DNA from 4 places in the Thioalkalivibrio sp. ALE28 genome. Region 3 is predicted to be linked to each of the others. Evidence: predicted binding sites of a transcription regulator. Region 3 holds the regulator's gene; each other region holds the start of a gene.
What was found. Region 3 encodes FliA, which starts transcription of late flagellar genes. Its sites were predicted from a motif close to GCTAAAGTTNNNNNNNNNNCNGCCGATA; they were not measured.
Positions count from the first base shown of each region.

Region 1: D105_RS0106910 (methyl-accepting chemotaxis protein) is a predicted target of FliA. The motif match lies at 2,933-2,960, and genes of this name have one in related genera.
Region 2: D105_RS0105875 (chemotaxis protein CheV) is a predicted target of FliA. The motif match lies at 3,401-3,428, and genes of this name have one in related genera.
Region 4: D105_RS0106525 (YjfB family protein) is a predicted target of FliA. The motif match lies at 3,365-3,392, and genes of this name have one in related genera.

Region 1 is NZ_KB898097.1:149,741-155,547, reverse strand. Features, by position in the region: gene D105_RS0106935 (OsmC family protein) at 1-305, shown strand, start outside; gene D105_RS0106930 (cupin domain-containing protein) at 913-1,392, shown strand; gene D105_RS0106925 (rhodanese-like domain-containing protein) at 1,527-1,949, opposite strand; gene D105_RS0106920 (hypothetical protein) at 2,225-2,851, shown strand; gene D105_RS0106910 (methyl-accepting chemotaxis protein) at 3,163-4,797, shown strand; gene D105_RS0106905 (hypothetical protein) at 4,909-5,187, shown strand; gene D105_RS0106900 (DUF3817 domain-containing protein) at 5,275-5,577, shown strand.
Region 2 is NZ_KB898096.1:167,429-173,235, forward strand. Features, by position in the region: gene D105_RS0105855 (flagellar hook assembly protein FlgD) at 1-229, opposite strand, end outside; gene flgC (flagellar basal body rod protein FlgC) at 241-660, opposite strand; gene flgB (flagellar basal body rod protein FlgB) at 688-1,095, opposite strand; gene D105_RS0105870 (protein-glutamate O-methyltransferase CheR) at 1,314-2,129, opposite strand; gene D105_RS0105875 (chemotaxis protein CheV) at 2,335-3,273, opposite strand; gene flgA (flagellar basal body P-ring formation chaperone FlgA) at 3,569-4,258, shown strand; gene flgM (flagellar biosynthesis anti-sigma factor FlgM) at 4,365-4,679, shown strand; gene D105_RS0105890 (flagella synthesis protein FlgN) at 4,695-5,180, shown strand; gene D105_RS0105895 (flagellar brake protein) at 5,264-5,807, shown strand, end outside.
Region 3 is NZ_KB898094.1:51,692-57,498, reverse strand. Features, by position in the region: gene D105_RS0102375 (chemotaxis protein CheA) at 1-1,336, opposite strand, end outside; gene D105_RS0102370 (protein phosphatase CheZ) at 1,382-2,158, opposite strand; gene cheY (chemotaxis response regulator CheY) at 2,254-2,634, opposite strand; gene D105_RS0102360 (RNA polymerase sigma factor FliA) at 2,676-3,443, opposite strand; gene D105_RS0102355 (MinD/ParA family protein) at 3,440-4,264, opposite strand; partial or broken gene flhF (flagellar biosynthesis protein FlhF) at 4,433-5,540, opposite strand; gene flhA (flagellar biosynthesis protein FlhA) at 5,589-5,807, opposite strand, start outside.
Region 4 is NZ_KB898097.1:62,121-67,927, forward strand. Features, by position in the region: gene D105_RS0106505 (NAD(P)/FAD-dependent oxidoreductase) at 1-405, opposite strand, end outside; gene D105_RS0106510 (DUF3429 domain-containing protein) at 552-1,337, shown strand; gene folE (GTP cyclohydrolase I FolE) at 1,362-2,015, shown strand; gene D105_RS0106520 (class I SAM-dependent methyltransferase) at 2,264-2,893, shown strand; gene D105_RS0106525 (YjfB family protein) at 3,086-3,298, opposite strand; gene D105_RS0106530 (YceI family protein) at 3,857-4,495, opposite strand; gene D105_RS0106535 (CDP-alcohol phosphatidyltransferase family protein) at 4,488-5,264, opposite strand; gene D105_RS0106540 (zinc-binding alcohol dehydrogenase) at 5,429-5,807, shown strand, end outside.

The DNA.
Region 1 (5,807 bases), on a different contig from region 3:
TGGCGGGATGCGTGACCACGACGACCGTGCTGCACGCCACCGCCCGGGGTATTCGTATCCATTCGCTTTCGACCGAGCTGAAAGGAACGATCAATCTGGAAGGTCTTCTGGCGCTTAATGACGAGGTCCCTGCGGGCTACCAGGACATCGCCATCCAGATGCAGATCGACGCGGACTGCAGCGAGCAAGAACTGGACGACCTGCTCGGGTTTGCGCAGGACCACTCGCCGGTCTGCAACACGGTCTGCCGACCGGTCCCCGTCAGGATCGAACGGGTCTCTCATGCCGGGCGGTCGGCGGCCTGACGTCAGCGCCTGGGTGAACGCGCCCCTTGCAAGCGACCCGGTTTACAGGGTGACGGCGGCGCCAGCAGTACGCGCCGCCGTCTGCTGCGAAGGCCAAGGCTGGACCAGGGACGGTCCAGCGCTATAGCGAAGGCGCGAACGTGAGACCCATCTTCGCTCCCCACCGTTATTCGAGGCTGGCGCGATCCGCAGAATCAACGGGTCCGACCTTGCCTTTCGCTTCATGCCAACCCATTGAGGCTCTGGCCCCTGCTACATCCAGCACGGGCAGGAGCTTCGCCTGCAAGCAGGCTCCCACGGGCAACCGGGGGGGCAGACCTTGGCTCTTGTGCCCGCAACACGGGACGGGCAAAAGGCATGGTCTGACCCCTTCGGTACGGCCCCCTCGGTGCGCGCGTACGGAACCACTGCCGCAGTAGCGAAGGTGCGACGTGGTAACCGCAACATCCGCTCCCCCGCCGCAAGATTGTGGAAGCCACCCCGACCGGGCCAAGCCAGAATCCTGGATAAAGGCCGCGCGCACGCATCCCTGTGGCGGGGCCCATGACGGAGAAAAGGCTACGCCCGGCCCGCGGCCGGCCAAGCCATGGACCCCAGGAGGTGCCTCATGTACGACCACTCGACCCGCCCCACGGGAGCGCTTCGCCACCTGGCCACGGCTGCCGCCGCGCTCGCACTGGCCGCCCCCTTGGCGAGCCTGGCGGCCGACGACGGCCAGGCCTTCATCTGGGAGCCGGACGCCCCCGACCTCGAATGGAACCCCTGCCCGGCCTTCATGCCCGACGACTGCCGCCTGGCCGTCCTCCAGGGCGACCCGGCCGAGCCCAACGCCGATGTGTTCTTCCTGCTGCCCGGCAACAGCACCGCGCCCCATCACTGGCACACCAGCGCCGAGCGCATGGTGCTGGTCCAGGGCGAGATGCAGGTGGACTATGACGATCAGGAACCGGTAGTGCTTCGGCCCGGGACCTACGCCTATGGCCCTGCGCGACTGGCGCATACCACCCACTGCATCTCGGACGAGGACTGCATCCTGTTCATCGCGTTCGAAGAACCGGTGGACGCGCACGAGACACACGGTCACTGAGGCCAGCCGATCCCTGCCATCCGGGCTTGACGCCCCGGGCTCGTTCCAACGGGCGGGCAGAACGACAAGCCTTTGCGCAATGCGCCGAGAGCCGGCGCATTGCCAGCAACGAGGCAGGGAGGCGAGTACGCGCCTTATTCGGTAGCGGCGTCGCGGGGCCACTCGCGAAAGCCTTCGCGAACGGAAAGGCAGCGGGTATACCCAAGATCCCGCAGCAGTTCGGCGGCGCGCAGGCTGCGCCGGCCGCTGTTGCACAGGCACAGCAGGATCTGGTCCTGGGTGACGTGATGCCGGTTAATCAGGGAGATGAAGTGCTGGAAGTCGCGATCATCCGGCTCGTCCGCGTCCAGCAGCTCCTGCTCTTCCTCCGACAGGCCCCGACCCAGTAGCTGCTTCAGGCGGAACAGGGGCACCGGGACCGCCCCTTCCACCTCGCCCTCCAGTTCCAGCTCGAAGGGCTGACGGATATCCAGCAGCACCGCCAGACCAATATCCACCAGCTCGCGGGCCGCGTTGACGCTGATCTCCAGCTTTGGATCGTCCGTCTCGTTCACCATGCAGGCTCCTTTTGCGTCGGGGTTGTGAGGGCGCACGGGGTTCGCTTCAGCAGGCGCCCCTGGTTCCGATAGATTTCGCGAAACACCGCATGATTGCAAAAGGCCCGAAGCCCGACGCGCACGCGCGCTGGCCCTGCAGCGCCTCCACACACCAGTCCATGCCGCATGCATTGGGCCCCGTGGTTGTACGCGCCGGCCGAATCACCGGTCTCTCGCCTGCTCGAAGCGATTTTCGGGCACTATCGCAAGGGCAATCGTCCCCCATGGAGGCCCCCTTGACCGACGAGACGACCGGTGGAACCGAAGGCACGCTTCCCCTGCAGCGGCTGGCCGGCTGGGCGCTTCGCGGCATCGCCGCCCTGACGGGCCTCGGCGGACTGCTGGCCTCGCTGGCCTTCTGGATGCTGGCGCAGGAGACACCGGAGCTCCCGTGGCCGCTCGTCTCCCTGATCCTGCTGCAGATCCTGTTCGGGATGGCCGTAGTCGCCTGGGTCGCGTTGTTGTGGCGCCGCGCCCGGGCACTGGGAGCATTGGATACCCGGGACTATCCCGCCATCACCTGCGTTGTCGTCTGCATGCGGCTGGCGGGCGAATTGCTGGCAACCGGCGTGGTCCTGTTCGCGGTGGCCCTGTCGGTGATCTCCCTGACGGCCGCAGAACCCTTCGCGGGCGCGGCCGTTGCCGCGTTCGGGCTTGAAGCGGAACAGGTGGAAGCAATCGGCTGGGCACTGGCCGTGCTTGCAGCCCTCCTGTGGCCGCTGGCCGGGCTGTTTGCGGCCGGAATGATCCTGTTCGGGGCCTACCTGTTCGCCGACGCCATGATGGCCATGCTGGAGTACGTGCGCGATCTACGGCGGATCCGCGAGACACTGGCATCGACCAGCGGGCGCGACCCGGAATGAGATGGCGGCCGGGCCAGGACCGCGGGTACCGATCCAACCGGCGACCCGCCACCTTGGGCGACCCTCGGCACGGTTGATGTGGCTCAAGGTTTGGCGCGCGGGGCCGTTTAATCTGTCATCAGGGTAATGCCGCCGCCGGTGGCGTCCGCTGCCATGCGCGCGAACAAGGCGCGGCACCTGCCGGTAACACCGCAGCCGTCCGCGCACGACGCCAGCACCCGGAATACCGGGGCACGGACGCCTGCATGGATCGGCATTTCCCGGCCCGGTACCTCGGGCTTACCCCTTCCAGGCCATACAAGGACCCGTGCATGAACCGCCGCTCGCTCTCCGTTCGCTCCAAACTGGTGATCACCATCGTGGTACCCGTGGCCGCGCTCCTGCTGCTGGCCGCCCTGGCGGCCCGCGGCACGGCCAATATCGAAGAAGGCGTGCAGAACATCTACCACGACCGGGTCGTGCCCCTGCAGCAGTTGAAGACCATCGCGGACAACTACGCGGTGCTGGTTATCGATGCCGTGAACAAGGCCGATGCCGGGCGCATGACCGCGGAAGAGGCCCTGGCCGACGTGCGCGAGGCGCGCACGGAGATCGCCACGATCTGGGAGGCCTACCTGGCCACGACGCTGACGCCCCGGGAACAGGAACTCGCCGATGGCGCCCGCTCCCTGTTCCGCGCGGCCAACGCCGACCTGGATCGCCTGGAGGCGGCGCTGGGCGGGATGTCCGGCAATGTGCAGGGCGAGCTCGACGCCTTCAACGGCCCGCTGTACGACAGCATCGACCCGATCAGCGACCAGATCACCGAGCTGGTCGACCTGCAGATCGAGGTCGCCGGCGCGGAGGCCGAACGGGTATCGGAGTTCTACACCCAGGTGCTGGTGCGCAGCGGCGCCCTGATGCTGGTGGTATTGATCGGGGTCGTGATTACCGGGGTGTGGACCTATCGCTCGGTAGCGCTCCCGATCGCGCACATGCGCCAGACGCTGGAGGGGATTGCTGGCGACCATGACCTGTCGCGCCGGGTGAATGTCACCGCGAACGACGAGATCGGTGCGACCGCGACCGCCCTGAACAGCATGCTCGACCAGTTCCAGGATTCCATCCGCGAGCTGCGTACCCTGACCGACCAGATGGCCTCGGCCGCCGAGCAGTTGTCCGCGGTCAGCGCGCAGACCGACGGCAACATCGACCAGCAGCGTTCGCAGACCGAGCAGGTCTCGACCGCGATGAACGAGATGGCCGCGACGGTTCAGGAGGTCGCGCGCAACGCCTCCGATGCCGCCTCCTCCAGCCAGGAAGCCGACCAGGAGTCCCGCTCGGGGGGCGAGGTCGTGCGTACGGTGGTCAGCGACATCGGTCGCCTGTCCGGCGAGGTCGCCACCATCGAAGAGACCGTGCGCAACCTGGACGAGAAGGGACAGCAGATCGGCTCGGTGCTGGACGTGATCCGCGGGATCGCCGAGCAGACCAACCTGCTGGCCCTGAACGCGGCGATCGAGGCCGCCCGGGCCGGCGAACAGGGTCGTGGCTTTGCGGTGGTCGCCGACGAGGTCCGCACCCTAGCCTCGCGCACCCAGGACTCCACCGCCGACATCCAGGCGATGATCGAGGCCCTGCAGGCCGGTACCCGCAACGCGGTCACCGCGATGGGTCGCGGACGCGAGATGGCCGAGGCCACCAGCAACGATGCCGAGCGCGCCGGCCAGGCGCTGGAATCCATCGTCCAGGCCATCGGTCGGATCAGCGACATGACCACGCAGATCGCCAGCGCCGCGGAAGAGCAGAACGCCGTGGCCGAGGAGATCAACCGCAACATCTACGCGATCAACGACATCACCGGCGACACCGCCAATGGCTCGCGCCAGACCGCGACCGCCAGCCAGGAGGTCGCGGATATCGCGTCGCGGGTACGCGACCTGGCCTCCGCCTACCGCATCGCCTGATCCCCACGCAGGCGACCCAGGCGCGGCCCGCGCCACGGCGGCCACCGGACCCGGCTTCCGGGCACAACGACCGCGGCGGTATAGTCGTCCGGCGTTTTCCCGGGAGGTCGCATGAGACTCTGGTCGAAGTGGAAAAAGGGCGGCACGCTGCTGGCCGACGTGCTCAAGCGCAACGGGGTCGACCCCAGGGCGGCCGCTGCCAGGGAGGTCTTTCGCCAGATCCTGGACGACGCGGAGGCGGCGGCCGATGCCCGCCTGAAAGACGAGCAGGCCGACGGCTCGCTCTCCCCGGACGAACGCAACACCCGCTGGGAGGCGCTGTTCTTCGAGGAGATCCGCGCCCGGGCCAAGGACTACGCACAATCCGCGCGCAACCAGCGCAAGGACTAACCCGACCACACTGCCGGGTCCATTTCGTGGCGCCCGTCGCGCTTCGTGCTACCCTCCGCCGCGTTTCCCGACCCACCGGTCCCGCCTATGAAATTCTTCCGCCTGATCAGCGTTCTCGAGGGTTTGTCGCTCATTACCCTGCTGTTTATCGCGATGCCGCTGCGCACCTATGCGGACATGCCCCTGGCCGTCACCTATGTCGGCTGGGTCCACGGCATCCTGTTCATCGTCTACGGCGCGGCGTCGGTGATGGCCAGCCACCTTAGCGGCTGGCCGGTTTGGAAATGGCTGCTGGTGCTGTTCCTCGGCGTGGTGCCCTTCGGCTTCCTCTACGTGGACTACCTGATCCGCCGCGAAACCACCCCCACCGGCAACGCCGAGACGGCCTGACACGCACCTGCCGCCGCTCAAGCGCGACCGACCGGCACAGAGCCCCACACGACGTCATCCCGGCCTCAGCGGAGCGTAGAGCCGGGAGCGCCCACGCCGGCCTTGCCACCGACCGCGCCCGCCCCACCGGCGGAGATCCCGGATCACCGCTGCGCGGCGTCCGGGACGACGGAGCGCAGGAGACCCGACGTCAGGCTTTGTGCCTTGCCCTGCACGTCTGGTGGCGCAAG
Region 2 (5,807 bases), on a different contig from region 3:
TCTCGAAGGACTTGGACAGCTGCTCGATGCCGGTCACGGTGGAGAACTGCGCCATCTGGCCGAGGAAATCACCGTTATCCATCGGCTCCATCGGGTCCTGGTTCTCCAGCTGGGTGGTCATCAGCTTGAGGAAGTCGGACTGCCCGAGGCGGTCCATCTCGCCTTCCGGCTTCTTCTCCGGGCGCGACAGGCCGAGGCGATCCAGCAATTCGGGGGAAATCTGTGTCATGGCGGGCTCCTCTAGCCTTGGCCGATCTGCAATGTGCGCTGGAGCAGCTGACGCGAGGTCTCCATCACCTCGACGTTCGCTTCGTAGTTGCGCGAGGCGGACATCATGTTGGCCATCTCCTCGACCACGCTGATCGCCGGGCGGAAGATGTAGCCCTCCTCGTTCGCCTGCGGATGGTGCGGCTCGTAGTGGGCCTGTGGCGGGGCCTGCGACTCGGTCACGCCGGCCACCCGCACGGACGTCGCCGCACCATTCGGGTTGGCCTGATCCATCACGCTCTGGAACAGCACCTGCTTGGCGCGATACGCTTCGTCCGGGTTGGTGGCGGCGGTGTTCGCGTTGGCCAGATTCGAGGCGACGGTATTCAGGCGCACCGACTGCGCCGACAGCGCCGAAGCCGAGGTATTGAACAGACTGAACATGTTGCTCACGACATCGATCTCCCGATCAGGCCCGCGTTAACGGTCGCCCCTCAGGGCTTCGCGGATGCCGGAGACCCGGCGATTAAGGAATTCCAGACTGCTCTGGTACTGGATCGCGTTCTCGGCAAAGGCGGCACGTTCCATCTGCGGATCCACCGTGTTGCCATCCAGGGACGCCTGCGACGGGACGCGATAAAGCGCCTCGGCCTGCCCGTTCATCGCCCCGGCATTGGGGTCGATATGCGCCGCCTGGCTACGCGCCATGGGCAAGTGATTGCCGCTCCCCGCCGCGGACTCGAGCACCGCGCGAAAGTCGATATCGCGCGCCTTGTAGTTCGGGGTGTCCGCATTGGCGATGTTGGAGGCCAGCAGCTCCATGCGCTGGGCGCGCACGTTGACCGCCTGCGGCAGGATGCCCATCGCCTTGTCGAGAGAGAGACTCATCGTTTCCGTCCTGTCCGCCCGTGGCGGACCCTCGCTACCAGAACCGGGACGCAGCCATTGCGGCCCTTTGCGAGGAGACCGATGCAATCGCTATGCCAGCGACGGGAATCCGTCTCGGCTGGGGACGCCCTTAGCGGGAAACGTGGGAAGGGGGCAATTCGAGTCGCGGCCGCATTGCGCGGGCGTTTCGGACCTGGCGGCCCTGCGACGGAGGGGCGTCAGGATTTGAGCCGGAGGACCGAGCCGTAGTCGGTGCGAACCGTCTCGAAGGCCTTGGTGTACGGGCCGGCCGTCTCCGAAGCGCCAAGAAACAGATAGCCGCCCGGATTCATCTGCCGGGCAATACCGTCAAGAACCTGTCGCTTGGTCTCGCCGGAGAAATAGATCAGCACGTTGCGGCAGAACACCAGGTCGAACTTGCCCAGTGCCGCGTAGCTGTCGATCAGGTTGAGCTTCTGAAAACGACAGCGCCGCTGCACCTCGGGAACGACCTTGTGGCCGTCCGTCACGGTCTCGAAGAAGCGCGCGCGGCGGCTCTCGCTCAACCCGCGCACAATACTCAGGCCGTCGTAGACCGCCCGCCGGGCGTCATCCAGGATCTTCTCCGACAGGTCCGTCCCCAGGATGGATACCGGCACCTTGCGCGGGGGGCGGGATTCCTCCCACTCGGAGACGACCATGGAGATGCTGTAGGCCTCCTGGCCACTGGAACAGCCGGAAGACCAGACCTTGATGCTGCTTCCCTTCGCAGCCAGCTCCGGCAACAACACATGCCGGAGGATCTCGAACGGAAAGCCATCGCGAAACCACGAGGTTTCGTTGGTCGTCATCGCGTCGATCACACGGGTGCGCAGCCGCGGATTCGGGGCTTGCCGCATCGCGTGCAGGAGCTCCGGCACGCTCTTGAAGTCGAACTCGTCGAGCAGCCGGGACAGTCGGCTCGACACCAGATACTGACGGCTGTCACCCAGCACCAGGCCGCAGCAGTCCTGCAGGAAGCGGGAAAACTCCTCGTAATCGCGGGAATCGATCACCGGTTCATCCCCGAGCACAGTCCATGGTGATTAGCATCCTGATGACGAGTCCTTGACAGCGGCGCCCGCGCCACGAAACGCAGGGGGAATCCCCGGTAGCGGGTTTCAGTATACGGTGTCGCAGGCGGGACACGACACTGGGCCCTTGTCGGCCATGTGACGCCGCCCCGGCCTTGCCGGGCGGCAACCCCGTTCCCCCCGGCGGTCATTCGACCTGTTGATCCTCGCGCCCGGTCTGGTCGAGCACCGCGTTGGCCAGTTCGTCGGGGTTGAATTTCGAGAGAAACGCATCGGCCCCGGCGCGCTTGACCATGTCGGTATTGAACTCGCCGCTCAACGAGGAATGCAGCAGCACCTTCAGATCTTTCAGGGCGGGATTGTCCCGGATCCGCGCCGTCAGCGTATAGCCGTCCATGCGTGGCATCTCGATGTCCGAGATCACCAGCTCGATCTGGTCGCGAACCGGGCCCTCCCCGGCCTTCTGCTCCAGGAAGTCGAGCGCCTCCTGACCATCCTTGAAAACCTCGTATTCGAACCCGAGACCGCGAATCGCCCCCTCGATCTGCTTGCGCGCCACGACCGAGTCGTCAACGATCACGACCTTGCTCCCCCCCGCTGGCGTGGCGTCCGCTCGGATGGACTCGGAGACCTCGGTCGGCAGAGGATTGACGATCGAAAGCACCCGTTCCACGTCGATGATCTCGACCAGCTTGTTGTCGATCTCGGTGACCGCGACCAGGAAGGACTCGCGCCCCGTACCACGCGGAGGGGACTTCACGTCCTGCCAGTTCACATTCACGATCCGGTCCACGGCCGACACCCAGAACCCCTGAACCGAACGGTTGAACTCGGTGACCACCACCTTCTGGTCGCCGCTGTCGCTGGCACCGGCCGCGCTGCGCAGGCCCATGGCGCGCGCCAGATCGATAATCGGCACCGTGCCGCCCCGCAGCGTAGCCACACCGCGCACCACACTCATCGACCCCGGGATCTGGCGCAGCGGCGGCGACGGGATCACCTCGCGCACCTTGAACACGTTGATTCCGAAGGTCTGTGATCCACCCAGTTGGAACAGCAGCAGTTCCATCCGGTTCTGACCCACCAGCTGCGTTCGCTGGTTCACATCGTCAATGAATTGACTCATGGTGCTGCTCTCCTTGTCCCGCGCCCATCTGCCGCGAGCCGCTCCCGGGAGCTCAGTGTGCACCGCGCACCCCCGGGCTGTCATTTGCAATCGCCTGTATGCGCCTTCTGGCGCCGCTTCCCAGGGATAACGGCATTGAACGCCGGGCCTTGAGTCGGGCACCGCCCGGACAACTGGCATCAAACCTGCATAGCTTCGGGTCCGCGAACGGACGCGGCAGACCCGGGGTATTCCCTCGGGCGGCGAGGACCGGCATATGCATCCACATACAACCTGTACATCACGCTGCATCCCCATGGGGCTCATGGCTCTCGTGGCGTGGTTCGCGCTCTCCGTGCCGGCCCACGCCGAGATCCACCCCGTTGCGGAGATCCGCGCGGCCGCGGAACAGTTTCTGTTGCAGGAGCTGGACGCCGAACATAGCGACGACATCAATATCGAGATCGGCCAGCTCGACAACCGGCTCCGGCTGGCCTACTGCCATGACGGACTCAACGCCCGTTTCCCGCCCGGCGGCCGCCGCGACGGCAATACCGCGATCCACCTTCAGTGTGCGGGCCCGGTCACCTGGCAGCTGTATGTCCCGGCCACGGTGGAACGTTACGCTCAGGTGCTGGTGGCCAGTCGCAACCTCCCTCGCCAGCACACGCTGACCAGCGGCGATCTGCGCTTCCAGCGCATCGAGACGTCACGCCACGCGGGCAGTTATCATGAAGACAAGTCGGCCCTCATCGGTCAGCAGACCCGGCGCAGCATTCGTCCGGGCCAGATCATCGGCACACAGCACGTCACCCAGCGCGAGATCGTCAGCCGCGGCCAGCGGGTCACGATCCTTGCCGAAAACGGCTCGATCGCCATCCGCATGCAGGGCGAGGCCCTGGAAAACGGCAGCCTCGGGGACCGCATCCGGGTCAAGAACACCTCGTCCGGGCGCGTGGTCGAGGGCGAAATCCAGCCCTCCGGGCACGTCCGGGTGACACTTTGATGCCGACTCTGTGATCGGTGTTACAAAAACCACCGCCACAGGGCTACAGTTTCAGCACACGCGGCCGTAAACACTTGCAGCACAGTTACAACGACAGGACGGCACAATGGATATCAAGGGCCTCAATACGAACAGTCTGCGCCCCGACGGCCAGAGCTCCACGGTCAAGGGCCGCGAGGACTCCAGCGGCGCGCCCAACCGGGCGCAAGGGTCGGATAGCGCCGCGACCACCGGTAACGATTCGCTTACCCTGACCGGCGCCGCCCAGGCGATGAGTTCGGCCGCCAGCGCCGGCGAGAACGCCCCGTTCGACGCGGCGCGTGTGGCCGAGCTGCGCGAGGCGATCGCCAGCGGCAACTACCCGGTGGACAACGAACAGCTGGCCGACCGCATGATCGACCTCGAGCGCCTGCTGCGCTAATCACGGACCTCACCGATGAACACCGACACGCGCCATCGCCTGCTGCGCTCCCTGGAAACCTCGATCCGGCTGGCCCACCAACTGGAAGAGGCCCTGATCCAGGAGACCCGCGCGGTCGAGGCGCGCACCCCGGAGACCCTGCAGGAGGTCGTGGCAACCAAGCAGGGGCTGCTGCAGGAACTCGAGACCGAGACCCGCCAGCAGCGCGCTATCGCCGAGGCCGCGAGCGAGTCATTCACACCCGAGGGCATGGCCCGCCTGCTCTCGCGCATGGACGACGGTGCCGTCCTCAACGATCACTGGCAGGCCCTGCGCCAGTCCATCGAGCGCTGCAACACCCTCAACCAGGGCAACGCACGCCTGATCGATCGCGATCGCCAGCGCGTGGAGCTCTCCATGCAGATCCTGCGCGGCGAAGAGGCCGGCCCGGCGGCGACCTACGACCCCTACGGGCGCACCCGCCCCAACACCCGTGGCGGACGCCGTATCACACAAGCCTGATGCAGCTTATTCGCACCGATGCTGGCATTTCGGATGCTCGACCAGTACCTTGCGTCCTCACACCCAGCTAACGTCACGGACGCATGGACGAAACCGACTACACGGTCGACAAGCCGGACCGGATCGCCGGCATTCTCAAGGACCTGGACCACAAGCTCACCCTGGTCAGCGTCCGGCTCGACGCCGACGGCCCGCTGTACACTTCGGCCCTGGTCCGGCTGGACCCCGCCGCGAAGGAACTCTTTCTCGACGAACTGAATCCGCCGCGCGCGCACCAGCATGTCACCTCCGGTATGCCCCTGCGGGTATTCGCCGCGCTGCGCGGCGTGGCCGTACGCTTCTCCACCACCGTGGCCCGTATCGAACATGAAGAAGGCGGCGCCCTGTACGCCTGCCCCTACCCCGAAACACTGGAGCATCTCCAGCGCCGCGAAACCTTCCGCGTTCACATCCCCATGGCCCAGCGCCCGCAGATCGAACTGCGCGCGCCCGGCTGGAAGGACCCGGTCATCGGCGAGCTCGTCGATCTCTCGGGCCAGGGCATGTGCATCGAGCTGGCCACGGCCACGCTCGACACGCTGGAGACCGGCACCACCCTCGCGTTCACCAATCTGCTGCTCCCCGACG
Region 3 (5,807 bases):
CCAGCACTACGGTCCCCTTGCGCGGCTTGCCCGCCGCCTCGCGTACCTCGGGGGTCTCGATGCCGTGGTCCACGGCATTCCGGACCAGGTGCACCAGCGGATCCGACAGGGCCTCGACCAGGTTCTTGTCGAGGTCGGTGTCCTCGCCGAAGATCTCCAGCTCGATCTCCTTGCCCAGATTGCGGGAGAGATCGCGGATCACGCGCGGGAAGCGGTTGAAGACCTTCTTCACCGGCTGCATGCGGGTCTTCATCACCGAGGTCTGCAGATCCGAGGTCACCAGGGCCAGGGAGCTGATCGCCTTGCCCAGCTCGTCATCGACATGCTGCGAGCGCAGCATGCTCAGCCGGTTGCGCACCAGTACCAGCTCGCCCACCAGGTTCATGATCTCGTCCAGGCGCTCGGTGTCGACGCGCACGGAAGTCTCGCCCTGCGGGGCCGCCCGACCGCCCCCCTCGGCACCCCCGCCGCCGGCACGCGCGCCGCCACCGCCCTGGCCTCCTGCAGGGGTATCGGCGGGCGCGGCGGCCTTCTCCGGTTCGGCGGGTTCGGGCTTCGCCGACGGGGCTTCCGCAGGTTCGTCGTCTGCGGGGCTGGGGACTGCCCCGGTAGCGGCCGGCCCGGCGCCCTTGGCCTGCAACTCGTCCAGCAGGTTCTCGAATTCGTCGTCGGTGATCAGGTCGCCGGAGCTACCCTCACCCTCCGCAGCCGGTTCTTCTCCGGCCGCATCGCCCGCGGTGGAGCCCGTCTCCACGGGCTTCGGCGGCTGATCGCCGTGCAGGCTGTCGAGCAGGGCCTCGAATTCGTCGTCGGTGATCTCGTCACCGGCACCGACCATCGCGTCGCCATCCGCCGCCGGTTCCGCATCCGTATCCGCTTGCGGTTCGGGTTCTGGCTCCGGCTCGGGTTCCGGGGGTGGCGGCGCGGCGGGCTCCGCCGCCACGTCCTCGTTGTTCGCCATGCGCCGGAGGTTTTCCACCAGATCGGCCTCGGCGGGTGTGGGATCCACGCCGGAGCGCAGGTCCCCGAACATTACGTTCAGGGTGTCCAGCACCCGCAGCATGGTGTCCATCAGGTGACTGTCCGCCCGCCGCTCACCGTTACGCAGCAGGTTGAAGACGTCCTCCGCGTGATGGCACACGGTCACCAGGGGATCCAGGCTCAGGAAGCCGGCTCCACCCTTGATGGTATGGAAGCTACGAAAGACCGCATTCAGCAGATCCCGGTCATCGGGATTCTGTTCCAGGTCGATGAGTTGCTCGTTGAGCCCCTCCAGCAGTTCCCCGGCCTCGATCAGGAAGTCCTGAAGGATTTCGTCATTGGGGTCGATGGCCATTCAGTCTCTCCGGTCGCGTGGCGCCATTCGCATGAGGGGAACTGCCTAGAAGCCCAGGCTCGATAGCAGATCGTCCACCTCGTCCTGTCCTTGAACGACATCCGCGGCGGAATCTTGAGTCTTGGGCACGCTGGGACCGTGACCCTTGCGGTCCGCCTCGCGCTCCTCCTCGCGTTGTTCAAGCGACGCCTCGGCCGCCTCGACCTGCTCCATGCGCCCGCTGGAGAGCCGGATCAGGGACACCAGGTTCTCTTCCAGGTCGGTCACCAGCTGGATCACGCGGCGAATCACCTGGCCGGTAATGTCCTGATAGCTCTGTGCCATCAGCACCTCGGAGAGCAGCCGGCGCAGCTCCTCGGTGTCGTCCCCCGCCTGCGCGAAGAACGTGTCGAGCTCGCGGGCAAAGTCCCGGAACTCCTCCACTGAGAGCTGGCGGTTGCGAAAGCGCGTCCACTTCGCCGTCAGGTCGGCCGCCTGCTGGCTGAACGACTCCGCGATCGGCAGGCTCGACTCGATGGCATTCATGGTGTCGTGGGCCGCCTGTTCGGTCATCGTGACCACGTAATTCAGGCGTTCCTTTGCGTCCGGGATCTCCGCCTGGGTCAGTTCGACCAGACGCGAATCGCCGCGGAAGCTTTGCAGGGCCTCGTGAAGATCACGGGTCAGCTTGCCCAGCTCGTCGAAGAGTTCGCGGTCATAGGGGCGCGCCAGATCCTGCACCAGCGCCCGGGCGCCCGTGTCGTCGCCCGCCTCCAGCGTCTTGACCAACTGCCGCGCAAGCTCCAGCTGATCGTCGCGTGGTGGGTGTTCCTGTTCAGTCATGAGAAGCCTCTTGCGGGTACGGCGCGGAAGGTTTCGGACGACGCCCGCGGCGGTCGGTGCCACGGGCGTCGGGCATATCGGTCACAGGCCCATGATTATCCCTGTGCTTCAATGCGTTCGAAGATCTTGTCGATCTTTTCCTTCAGCGTCTCGGCGGTGAACGGCTTGACCACGTAGCCGTTCACGCCCGCCTCGGCCGCCTCGACGATCTGGTCGCGCTTGGCCTCCGCCGTCACCATCAGCACCGGCATGGACTTGAGGTTCGGGTCGGCGCGCACGGCCTTCAGCAAGTCGATCCCCGGCATGTTGGGCATGTTCCAGTCGGTGATCAGAAAGTCGAAATCGCCGTTCTGCAGCATCGGCAGCGCAGTGCTGCCGTCGTCGGCTTCCTGGGTATTGTTGAAGCCAAGATCACGCAACAGGTTCTTGATAATGCGCCGCATCGTGGAAAAGTCGTCCACGATGAGAATCTTCATTCCCTTGTCCACACGTCACTCCGGGATTCGTAGGGTGGGTTTTAGAATAACTGCAAAGCCGTACCGTCTTCGAGCCACGAACCCAGGCGGGCACGCAGTCGAATGGTGGCCTGACTTCGGATCTGGCTGACGCGCGACTCGGTCACGCCCAGCACGGCACCGATCTCGCGCAGGTTGAGCTCTTCGATGTAGTAGAGCGACAGCACCAGCCGCTCGCGTTCGGGGAGGTCGCCGAGGGCTTCGGCCAGTTCCTGACGGAACTCACCGGCCTCGAGGGTGCGGGCCGGCGACACCTCCTGCCCTTCGATCACGCGATCAGCCCCGTCGTCACCCCCGCCGAGGTCGTCCAAAGCGAACAGGTGGGCCCCGGCGTGATCCTGCAGCATCTCGTAGTACTGGTCGATCGGCACGTCCAGCTCGGCGGCGACCTCGCTGCCACGCGCCGCCCGCCCCTCGCGCGCCTCGACGGTCTGGATCGCCGCGGCAATACGCCGACTGTTGCGGTGCACCGAACGCGGTGTCCAGTCACTGCGGCGCAGCTCGTCGATCATCGCGCCACGGATGCGGATGCCGGCGTAGGTGGCAAAGGTCGCGCCCTGGCCGCCCTCGAACTGGCGCGCCGCCTCGAGCAGCCCGATCATGCCCGCCTGAATCAGATCATCCACCTGCACCGAGGCGGGGAGCCGCGCCATCAGGTGATGGGCGATGCGGTGGACCAGCTCGACGTGATCGGCAATCAGCTGTTCGTGTCCGCCGCTGGCCGCGGAGGTCGCCTGATAGCCGGAAAGTCGATTACGCGTCGTCATCATGCGCTCTGCAGCATCCGTTCCACGAAAAACCCGACGCCACCGTGGTCACCGCCCCCCACCGGCCAGCGGTCCACGGTCCGTGCCAGTTCGGCAAAGGCCTTCCCCGCCGGGCTCCCGGGGTACTGCTGTACCACTGGCGCGCGTTTCTGCACCGCCTTTCGCAGGTGATCGTCCATCGGAATATAGCCGGCCAGGTCGAGCACCACCTCCGGCAGGTAGTTGCCGCAGACGGTATTGAGCTTCTGCATCAGTCGCTCGGCGCCTTCGCGGCCGTCGACCATGTTCGTCACCATGCGGAAGCGACGCAGGCCATGATCGCGGTGCAGGACCTTGATCAGGGCATAGGCGTCGGTAATCGAGGCGGGCTCGTCGCAGACCACCACCAGGGTCTCCTGGACCGCGCGGCAGAACGACGTCACGGATTCCTGCAGGCCGGCCGCGGTGTCCACGATCAGCACATCCAGGGGTTTGCGATAGGCGCTGAAGGCATGGATCAGACCGGCATGCTCGGCCGGCGTCAGGTTGGCCATCGCCGCGATCCCGGAAGCCGACGGCACCACCTTCACCCCGTCCGGTCCCTGGACGAGCACATCTTCCAGGCTCTCCACATCACCGGTCACCAGGTCGTGCAGCGTGCGCTCGGGACGCATCCCCAGCAGCAGGTCCACGTTGGCCAGGCCCAGATCGGCGTCGAACAGCATGACCTCGCGCCCGAGCCGGGCCAAGCCCACCGACAGGTTCACCGATACGTTGGTCTTGCCCACCCCGCCCTTGCCCGAGGCAACCGCGATGACCTTCAACGGCTTGTTAGTGCGTGGCATAGCGCCCCTTCCCGACCGGTTGAATCAGTTCCAGCGTGGCGGGCTCCGCCGCCCGTGCCGGACGTGCCTGGGCGCGCGCGCGCCGCGGCGGTTCCATCTCCGCCAGGCGCTCGGCCGCCCAGGTCTCGCGGGCATTGGCCGCTGCCCCGGGTTCATCGGCGGCATCCTCCAGGGCCAGTCGGGTCAGATACCCGGTATCGACCCGGTGAAAGTCCTCGGCAATACGCTGGCCATCGCTGACGAACCCCAGCCCCAGGTGCTGATCGAGCAGTACGGACAGGACCTCGCCCAGCTCCTCGGCCTCGTCCAGCTTGGTCAGCACCAGCGCCGAGGGCTCCGCCTTGCGAAATGCCTCCAGCACCCGCCGCAATGCGCTGCCCTGGGTCGTCGCCGACACCACCAGCCAGCTCTCGGCCCGGATGTCCGGCGGCAGGTGCGCGAACAGGGATTCGTCCTCCACTGCCCGCGGGGCCTGTCCCGCCGTATCCACCAGGATCAGGTGCCCATCCTCCACGCGGCGCGCCAGTTCGCGCAACTCTCTCGCGTTCTGCAGCACCCGCACCGAGATCCCCGCCATCTGGGCGAAGGCCTGCAACTGGCGCGTGGCCCCGATGCGCTGGCTGTCCAGGGTGACCAGCGTAACCGAATCCGGGCCCATGCGGCGGATCTGGCGCAGCGCGATGCGGGCCAGCGTGGTGGTCTTGCCAACGCCGGTGGGCCCGACCAGCGCCAGCAGGCCGCCCTCGTCCAGGATGTCCGGCCGGTGGGTGGCAATCGCGCCCGACAACCGCGCCCGCAGGCGTTCCCAGGCCTGTTCCGGCGAGCTGTCATCGAGAATGCTTCCGGCCAGGCTGCGCGCCAGGGCGTCGCTGAACCCGCGGTCGATCAGGCGCGCCTTGCATTCCGCCGCCAGCGGGTGGCGGGCCGCCCAGCGCGCCTCTTCGCTCTCCGCATACTGGCGCGTCATCAGGCTGCGCAGGTCGCGCAGCTCCTGCCGCATGGCGGTCAGCTCCGGGTCGGCCGGCCACGACGCTGCGGCCTGACCGGCGCCGCGCTCGCGGGCCGGCCGGGCGGTTGTGCTCGCTTCGCGGCTCGTCGCGGGCGCGTCCTGCGCGGCTACCGGCTCCGACGCGGCGCCGTCCTCCAGCGCCGCGACCACCTCCAGCCAGCCGTCGACCCGGCGACTGGACAGGATGACCGCGTCCTCGCCCTGCTGCTCGCGCACCTGGCGCATCGCGTCACGCATGTCCCGGGCCCGATATCGTCTGACGTTCATGCTTTTTCTCCTGTGCCGCTCGCGCGGCGGAACCCTTCATCGTGTCGTTCAGGCGGACTGCTTCTGCGACTCTTCCTGGCCGACGGTGGCAACCACCCGGATCCGGCGATTGTCCGGAATCTCGGTAAAGGCCAGCACGGTCAGACTGCGGACCGCGCCGCGCAGCCACCCGGCGATCCAGGAGCGGATCTCCGGTGCCACCACCAGGACCGCCGGCTGTCCGGCCGTCTCCTGGCGGCGGGCCGCATCGGCCACCGAGCGCTGCAG
Region 4 (5,807 bases), on a different contig from region 3:
GCCCTTGCCCAAGCGGTTGAATCGCAGGATGTCGCCCGCCATGCGCAGGAAGCTCGGGCGCACCAGGTTACGGCGCTGGGCGAACAGGGTGTTCAGATCGGAGCCGGCATATTCGACCCCGTCGGGCTGGCGCGAGTAGCCGAAAGACATGTCGGTGTCCTGCGTGGCAACGCCCAGGTCCGTGAACAGCCGGGTCAGCAGCGGGTAGTTGCGCTCGTTGTAGACGACGAACCCGGTGTCGATGGGCGTGCGACCCTGCGGGTCGGGCACGTCCACGGTGTGGGCGTGACCACCGAGTTCCGGTTCCGACTCGAACAGGTGCACCTGGTGACGGGTCTGCAGGATCCAGGCAGCGGACAGGCCGGCGATGCCTCCACCGATGACGGCGATGCGCGAGCGTTTCATGGTGGTGGTTCTCCGGGCCTGAAAGGTGATGGACAACTTATACAATAGCTGTACAATCTTTGTAAATGGTGGCCGAGCGAAAGTTCCCGGCTTTCCTGCGCCGGGGGCGCTTCGCGAGGCACCGCTTACCAACGGAGACATGGACCGTGAAGACAGACGAGCAAACGCAGGCCGGTGCCCCCGAATGGCCGCAGGAGGTGCGCGAGGCCCTGGCCACGCACGAGATCGTGGGCATTACGTCCGGCCTGTCGGACTTTCGCGATGCCGAGGCGCTGCTGGACGCAACGGCCCCGGGTCGCTGGCAGCGGCTGGAGTGGGGCATGGGGTCGGCGCACAACCGCGAGCAGTTCCACGCGCTGCAAAAGGCCACCGGCGCGGCCGTGCTGCCGCTTTTTATCGCGCGCGAGGGCGTGATCGGCGGGCTGCCCGAGTTGCGCGAGTATCTGGGGCAGCGGGCGCTGCAGGCGCGCGGTGACGGGCCGCGCCCGGACGCGCCAGCGCCGGCCCTGCAGGTCCTCGGAGTGGGCGGCCTGCTACCCTTCGCATTCTTCGGGCTGGGCGCATGGATGGCCCAGCCCGAATGGCAGGCTTTCGCGCTGGAGGCCCTGGCGCTCTATGGTGCGGTGATCCTGTCGTTCCTGGGGGCGATCCACTGGGGGATCTTCCTGGCGGATCGGCAGCACCGGGTGGGCCCGCTCGCGGCCCCGGTGTGGGCGGTGGTGCCGTCCATCCTGGCCTGGCTGGCCGTCCTGCAGCCGCTGCCGGAGGCGCTGATGACCCTGACGGTGCTGTTTCTCGGGGTGTTGTGGGTGGATCGGCTGAGCCTGTATCGCCGCGCATTGCCACGGGGCTACCTGGGCCTGCGCCTGGTGCTGACCGCCGGGGCGATGCTGGCGCTGGCCTCCGGCTTCGCGGTCACGCTGACGGCCTGAGCCGGGACAGAGGAAAACGCAAGAATGAGCGAACACAAGGACTCGATGATGGATGCAGACGCCCGGACGGCCGACGAGCCGACGGCCACCAATGCCTCGGGCCAGCCGCTGGCGGCCCCGGAACAGCTCGCCGAGCGCTATCGCGACATCCTCGCCGGCCTGGGCGAGAACCCGCAGCGCGAGGGCCTGCTGGATACCCCGATGCGCGCCGCGAAGGCGATGCAGTATCTCACCCGTGGCTATCACCAGGACCTGGACAGTATCGTCAACGGGGCCCTGTTCTCGTCGGACAACGACGAGATGGTGCTGCTGCGCGATATCGAACTGTACTCCCTGTGTGAGCATCACCTGCTGCCGATTATCGGCAAGGTGCATGTGGCCTACCTGCCGAATGGCAAGGTGATCGGTTTGTCCAAGATCGCCCGGATTGTCGACATGTTCGCGGCGCGCCTGCAGATCCAGGAGAGCCTGACGCGCCAGATCGCCGAGGCCCTGATGCAGGTGACGAACGCCAAGGGGGTCGGCGTGGTGGTGGACGCCAAGCACATGTGCATGACCATGCGCGGGGTGGAGAAGCAGCATTCGTCGATGGCGACCTCGGTGATGCTGGGCGCCTTCCGCGAGGACGGCCGGACCCGGCGCGAGTTCCTCAACCTGATCGGTCGCACGGGCAGCTGACCGTTCCCGGGGCTGCCGGGCGGGGTCACCCCACAAAAAAATGGCCCGACGCGAAGGTCGGGCCAAAGATCGTCCGGACACCCGTGTGATGGAGGGTTCTGGTCCGAACGGCGGAAAACCGGCTGCCGTTGCCACGAGCCGATGATTTCCGCAACTTGTATAAGTGGACAGGGACTGTGGAAACAGGTTCCTGACAGTCGCCGAAAGAATGTGCTGGGCATCACATTTTCCTGTCCCCGGGAGTCTCGATGCGCGGTCTGGAACAGATCCCCTGGTTGTACGACGGCCTGATGGCCGGTGCCGAGCTGCTGGGCCTGCGGCGCTGGCGCCGGCGTCTGGTGGCCGGTGCGCACGGCCGCGTACTGGAGATCGGCTGCGGGACCGGGCGCGACCTGCCGCTGTACGCCGATCCGGAACGGGTCATCGGCATCGACCCGGACCTGGCGGCCCTGCGCCGGGCCCGGCGGCGGGCGCCTTCCGTGCCGCTGGTGGTGGCGCGGGCCGAGGCCCTGCCGTTTGCCGACGGCGCCTTCGATACCGTGGTCTCCGGCCTGGTGTTCTGCAGCGTGCAGGATCCGCCACGGGCCCTCGGCGAGGTGCGCCGGGTGCTGGCGGAGGCGGGCGAGCTGCGCATGCTGGAGCATGTACGTCACACGCGGCCGCTGCTGGCCCGCGCCCAGGACCGGGTGCAGCCGGCCTGGACCTGTATCACCGGCGGCTGTCACCCGAACCGCGATACCGAGGCCGCGGTGGAACAGGCCGGCTTTTGCATCGACCCGGAAGACCGTCTGGCGCGGGGCGTGATGCGGCGCTTCGCCGCGCGGGTCTGTCGTGCGCCCGCGGATGCGTCCGGGCGTAACGCCGGGGATGGGGGCTGAAGGGCAAGGGCCTTTGTTCACCACGAAGGGCACGAAGATACGAAGGAAGGGCAAGGGCGTGTAACCACAGAGGTCACGGAGGACACGGAGAAAGTCGATCGTTGCCGGAACGGGCCGGGTGCTGGCCCAGTAAAGAGAAGGCCCCGGGCATAAGTGCGCCGGGGCCTTTCTGGACGGACAGTTGGTAACGTCTCAGGCGGTCGTGTTGATGTTGGTGCCGACGTTGTCCGGCAGACCCTGAGTGGCGGCCTGCATCTCGCCGATGTCGGGCATGGCCTGCAGCATCGACTGAGCCGCCATCTCCTGCGACTCCATCGCCTTCTTCTGCACGGCCACGTCTTTCTGCATGGCCACCTGCTGCTGGCTGTTCTGCGTGGCCATCGCGGCAATCGCGCTTGCGTCCATCTCGTACTCCTGGTTCTGAATGTGCAGGCCCGTTGCACTCGATAGGGGGAACGGGCCTGTCCCCGGTGACGGCTGCATCCCCGCAGACTTGAGCCCCCGAACCGGATTTTTTTCAGAAGGTTCCTGTTCTACGGCACCATCGCCGTGCGTCCGGGCTCCCCGCCCTTCTCCATACCCTGGCTGGTTCGATCCGCCCTGGCCCTTCCTTCGTATCTTCGTGCCCTTCGTGGTGAACAGCGTCCTTGACCTTCAATGGGCGTTTCGCTCGCCTCGTCCGCATCCTGCCTATTTCGGGGCGATCGCGACCCGCGCCTTCGGGGTGCGCCGTGACATGGGTGCCAGGGGCCGGAGATCCCGGCTCTTCGCTTCGCTGCGGCCGGGATGACGGGGGAGTGTTGCCCCGTGCCCCGCGATCGCCCGGCAGCAACGTAGACTCCAGCGTACCGCCCTGTAGTCAGTCCTTCTCCGTGTCCTCTGTGCCCTCTGTGGTGCAATCCGCCCTGGCCCTTCTTCGTGCCTTCGTGTGCTTCGTGGTGAATACATTCAGTCGGCCGGGCGTTACTGGCGCTGGGCCTCGAACTCGATGATCAGTTCGACTTCGTCGCCGACGATGTCGCGGGTCAGGCCGTAGGTCATGCCGAAGTCGGAGCGGTTGAAGCTGCCGCGCATCGACGCACCGAGCACGTAAGGCCGGCCGAACAGGCCGCCGAGCGGGAACGGGTAGCGCCCGACCTTGTTGATCGTCACGTCGAGGTGGATGGTGCGGGTCTCGCCCAGCAGCTCGAGCCCGCCGCTGAGGCGCCCGGTGTTCTCGCCGGTCGGCTCGTAGCGCGTGGCGGTAAAGCGCATCTCCGGGTATTCCTCGACGTTCAGGAAGTCCTCGTTGCGCAGGTGGTCGTCGCGCTCGGCGTGGTTGGTGAACACGCTGTCGGTCTGGATGACGAAATGGCCGTCGCCCAGCTCGCCCGTGTCGGGGTCGAAGACGAACTCGCCCTCGGCCTCCAGGAACATGCCCAGGACCTTGGCATAGCCGGCATGATCGACCAGGAAGCCGACCGCGAAGTGGTCGGGGTCGATGACCCAGCGGTCGGCATCGGCCAGGGCCTGCGCGGGCAGCGCGAGGGCCGTGGCCAGCAGGCCACCCAGCAGCAGGCGGCGCAGGCGGGCGGGGCGGCGGTTGTTGCGGGCGTCAGTCATGACACACCTCCGGTCGGTGGCGGTACAGCCAGTGGATATCCACGGCAAAGGACAGGCCCAGAGCCAGCAGGCCGGCCAGGGCGATGGTGATGGCGGCGGGTGCGGGCAGGCCGGGGATCAGGACCAGTAGCAGGACCACGGTCTGCAACACGCAGACGGCCTGGCGGCGCCGGCTGGGCGGCAGCGGCGCGGCCAGCCAGGGCAGGGGGCGGGCGGCCAGCACGAAGGCGTAGCGCATCAGGCCGATCAGGATCACCCAGGGCCCCACCGCCGTCATCTGCCAGGCGAGGATCGACAGGGCAAGGATCATGGCGGCGTCCAGCTCCATGTCGAAGCGGGCACCGAACGCGCTGGCGCTGTCCGTGCGGCGCGCGACGGCCCCGTCCACCCCGTCCAGCACCAGTGCCAGGCCCGCGAGGGCGATCACCCACAGCGCCAGCACCGGTTCGTCCGGGGTGGGGGCGGCCAGGACCAGGCCGCCGAGCGGGGCGGTCAGCGCGGCGCGCAGGAGCGTGACCCGGTTGGCCGGGCCGGGGCCGCGCCCGGAAGACGCCACTCCGGCCGCCGGCGTGCGGCTGACGAGGATGGCACCCAGCACCAGCCAGAGCGTGACGAAACCGGCGACGGTTGGCTGGCCCGCGTGCGCGTGCCAAACCAGCGCACCGGTTACGGCGAGGCCGGCCAGGCCCGCGAGCAGCCAGTCGGTCGCCCAGACCCGCAGGCCGGCCTGCAGGCGCAACGGGGAAGGCTTGGCAGGGGAAGACTCCATGCGGGGATTGTAGCGCTCCGTTGGCGATCGTCCTGGGGGCGCGCGGGTGGCACTCCCTGGTCTTGCGACCATGCGGGGCACCGGGAGTTGCCGGTCGCTGCGCCCTTCGCCCACACTGCGCGGATGACCATGTGGCAGCGCACCCCGTTTCCGGGACCCTCCCGGTGAGCACGGCCGGCTCCGAACAGGCCTTCTGGGTCACCGGCCCGGGCACGGGCGCGTTGCGTCCGGAGGCACTGGCGGAGCCGGGCCCGGACGCGGTGCGGGTGCGCACGCAGTTCTCGGCGATCAGCCGCGGGACCGAGTCGCTGGTGTTCCACGGTCGGGTGCCGGAGAGCCAGTATCAGGCGATGCGCGCGCCGTTCCAGGCCGGCGAATTCCCGTGGCCTGTGAAGTACGGCTACATCAGCGTCGGCACCGTTGAGGCGGGTGGTGCGGCGCACGGGCTGGACGGGCAGCGGGTGTTCTGCCTGTATCCGCATCAAAGCTCCTACACGGTGCCGGCCGCCGCGGTGGTGCCGATACCGGATGCCGTGCCTTCGG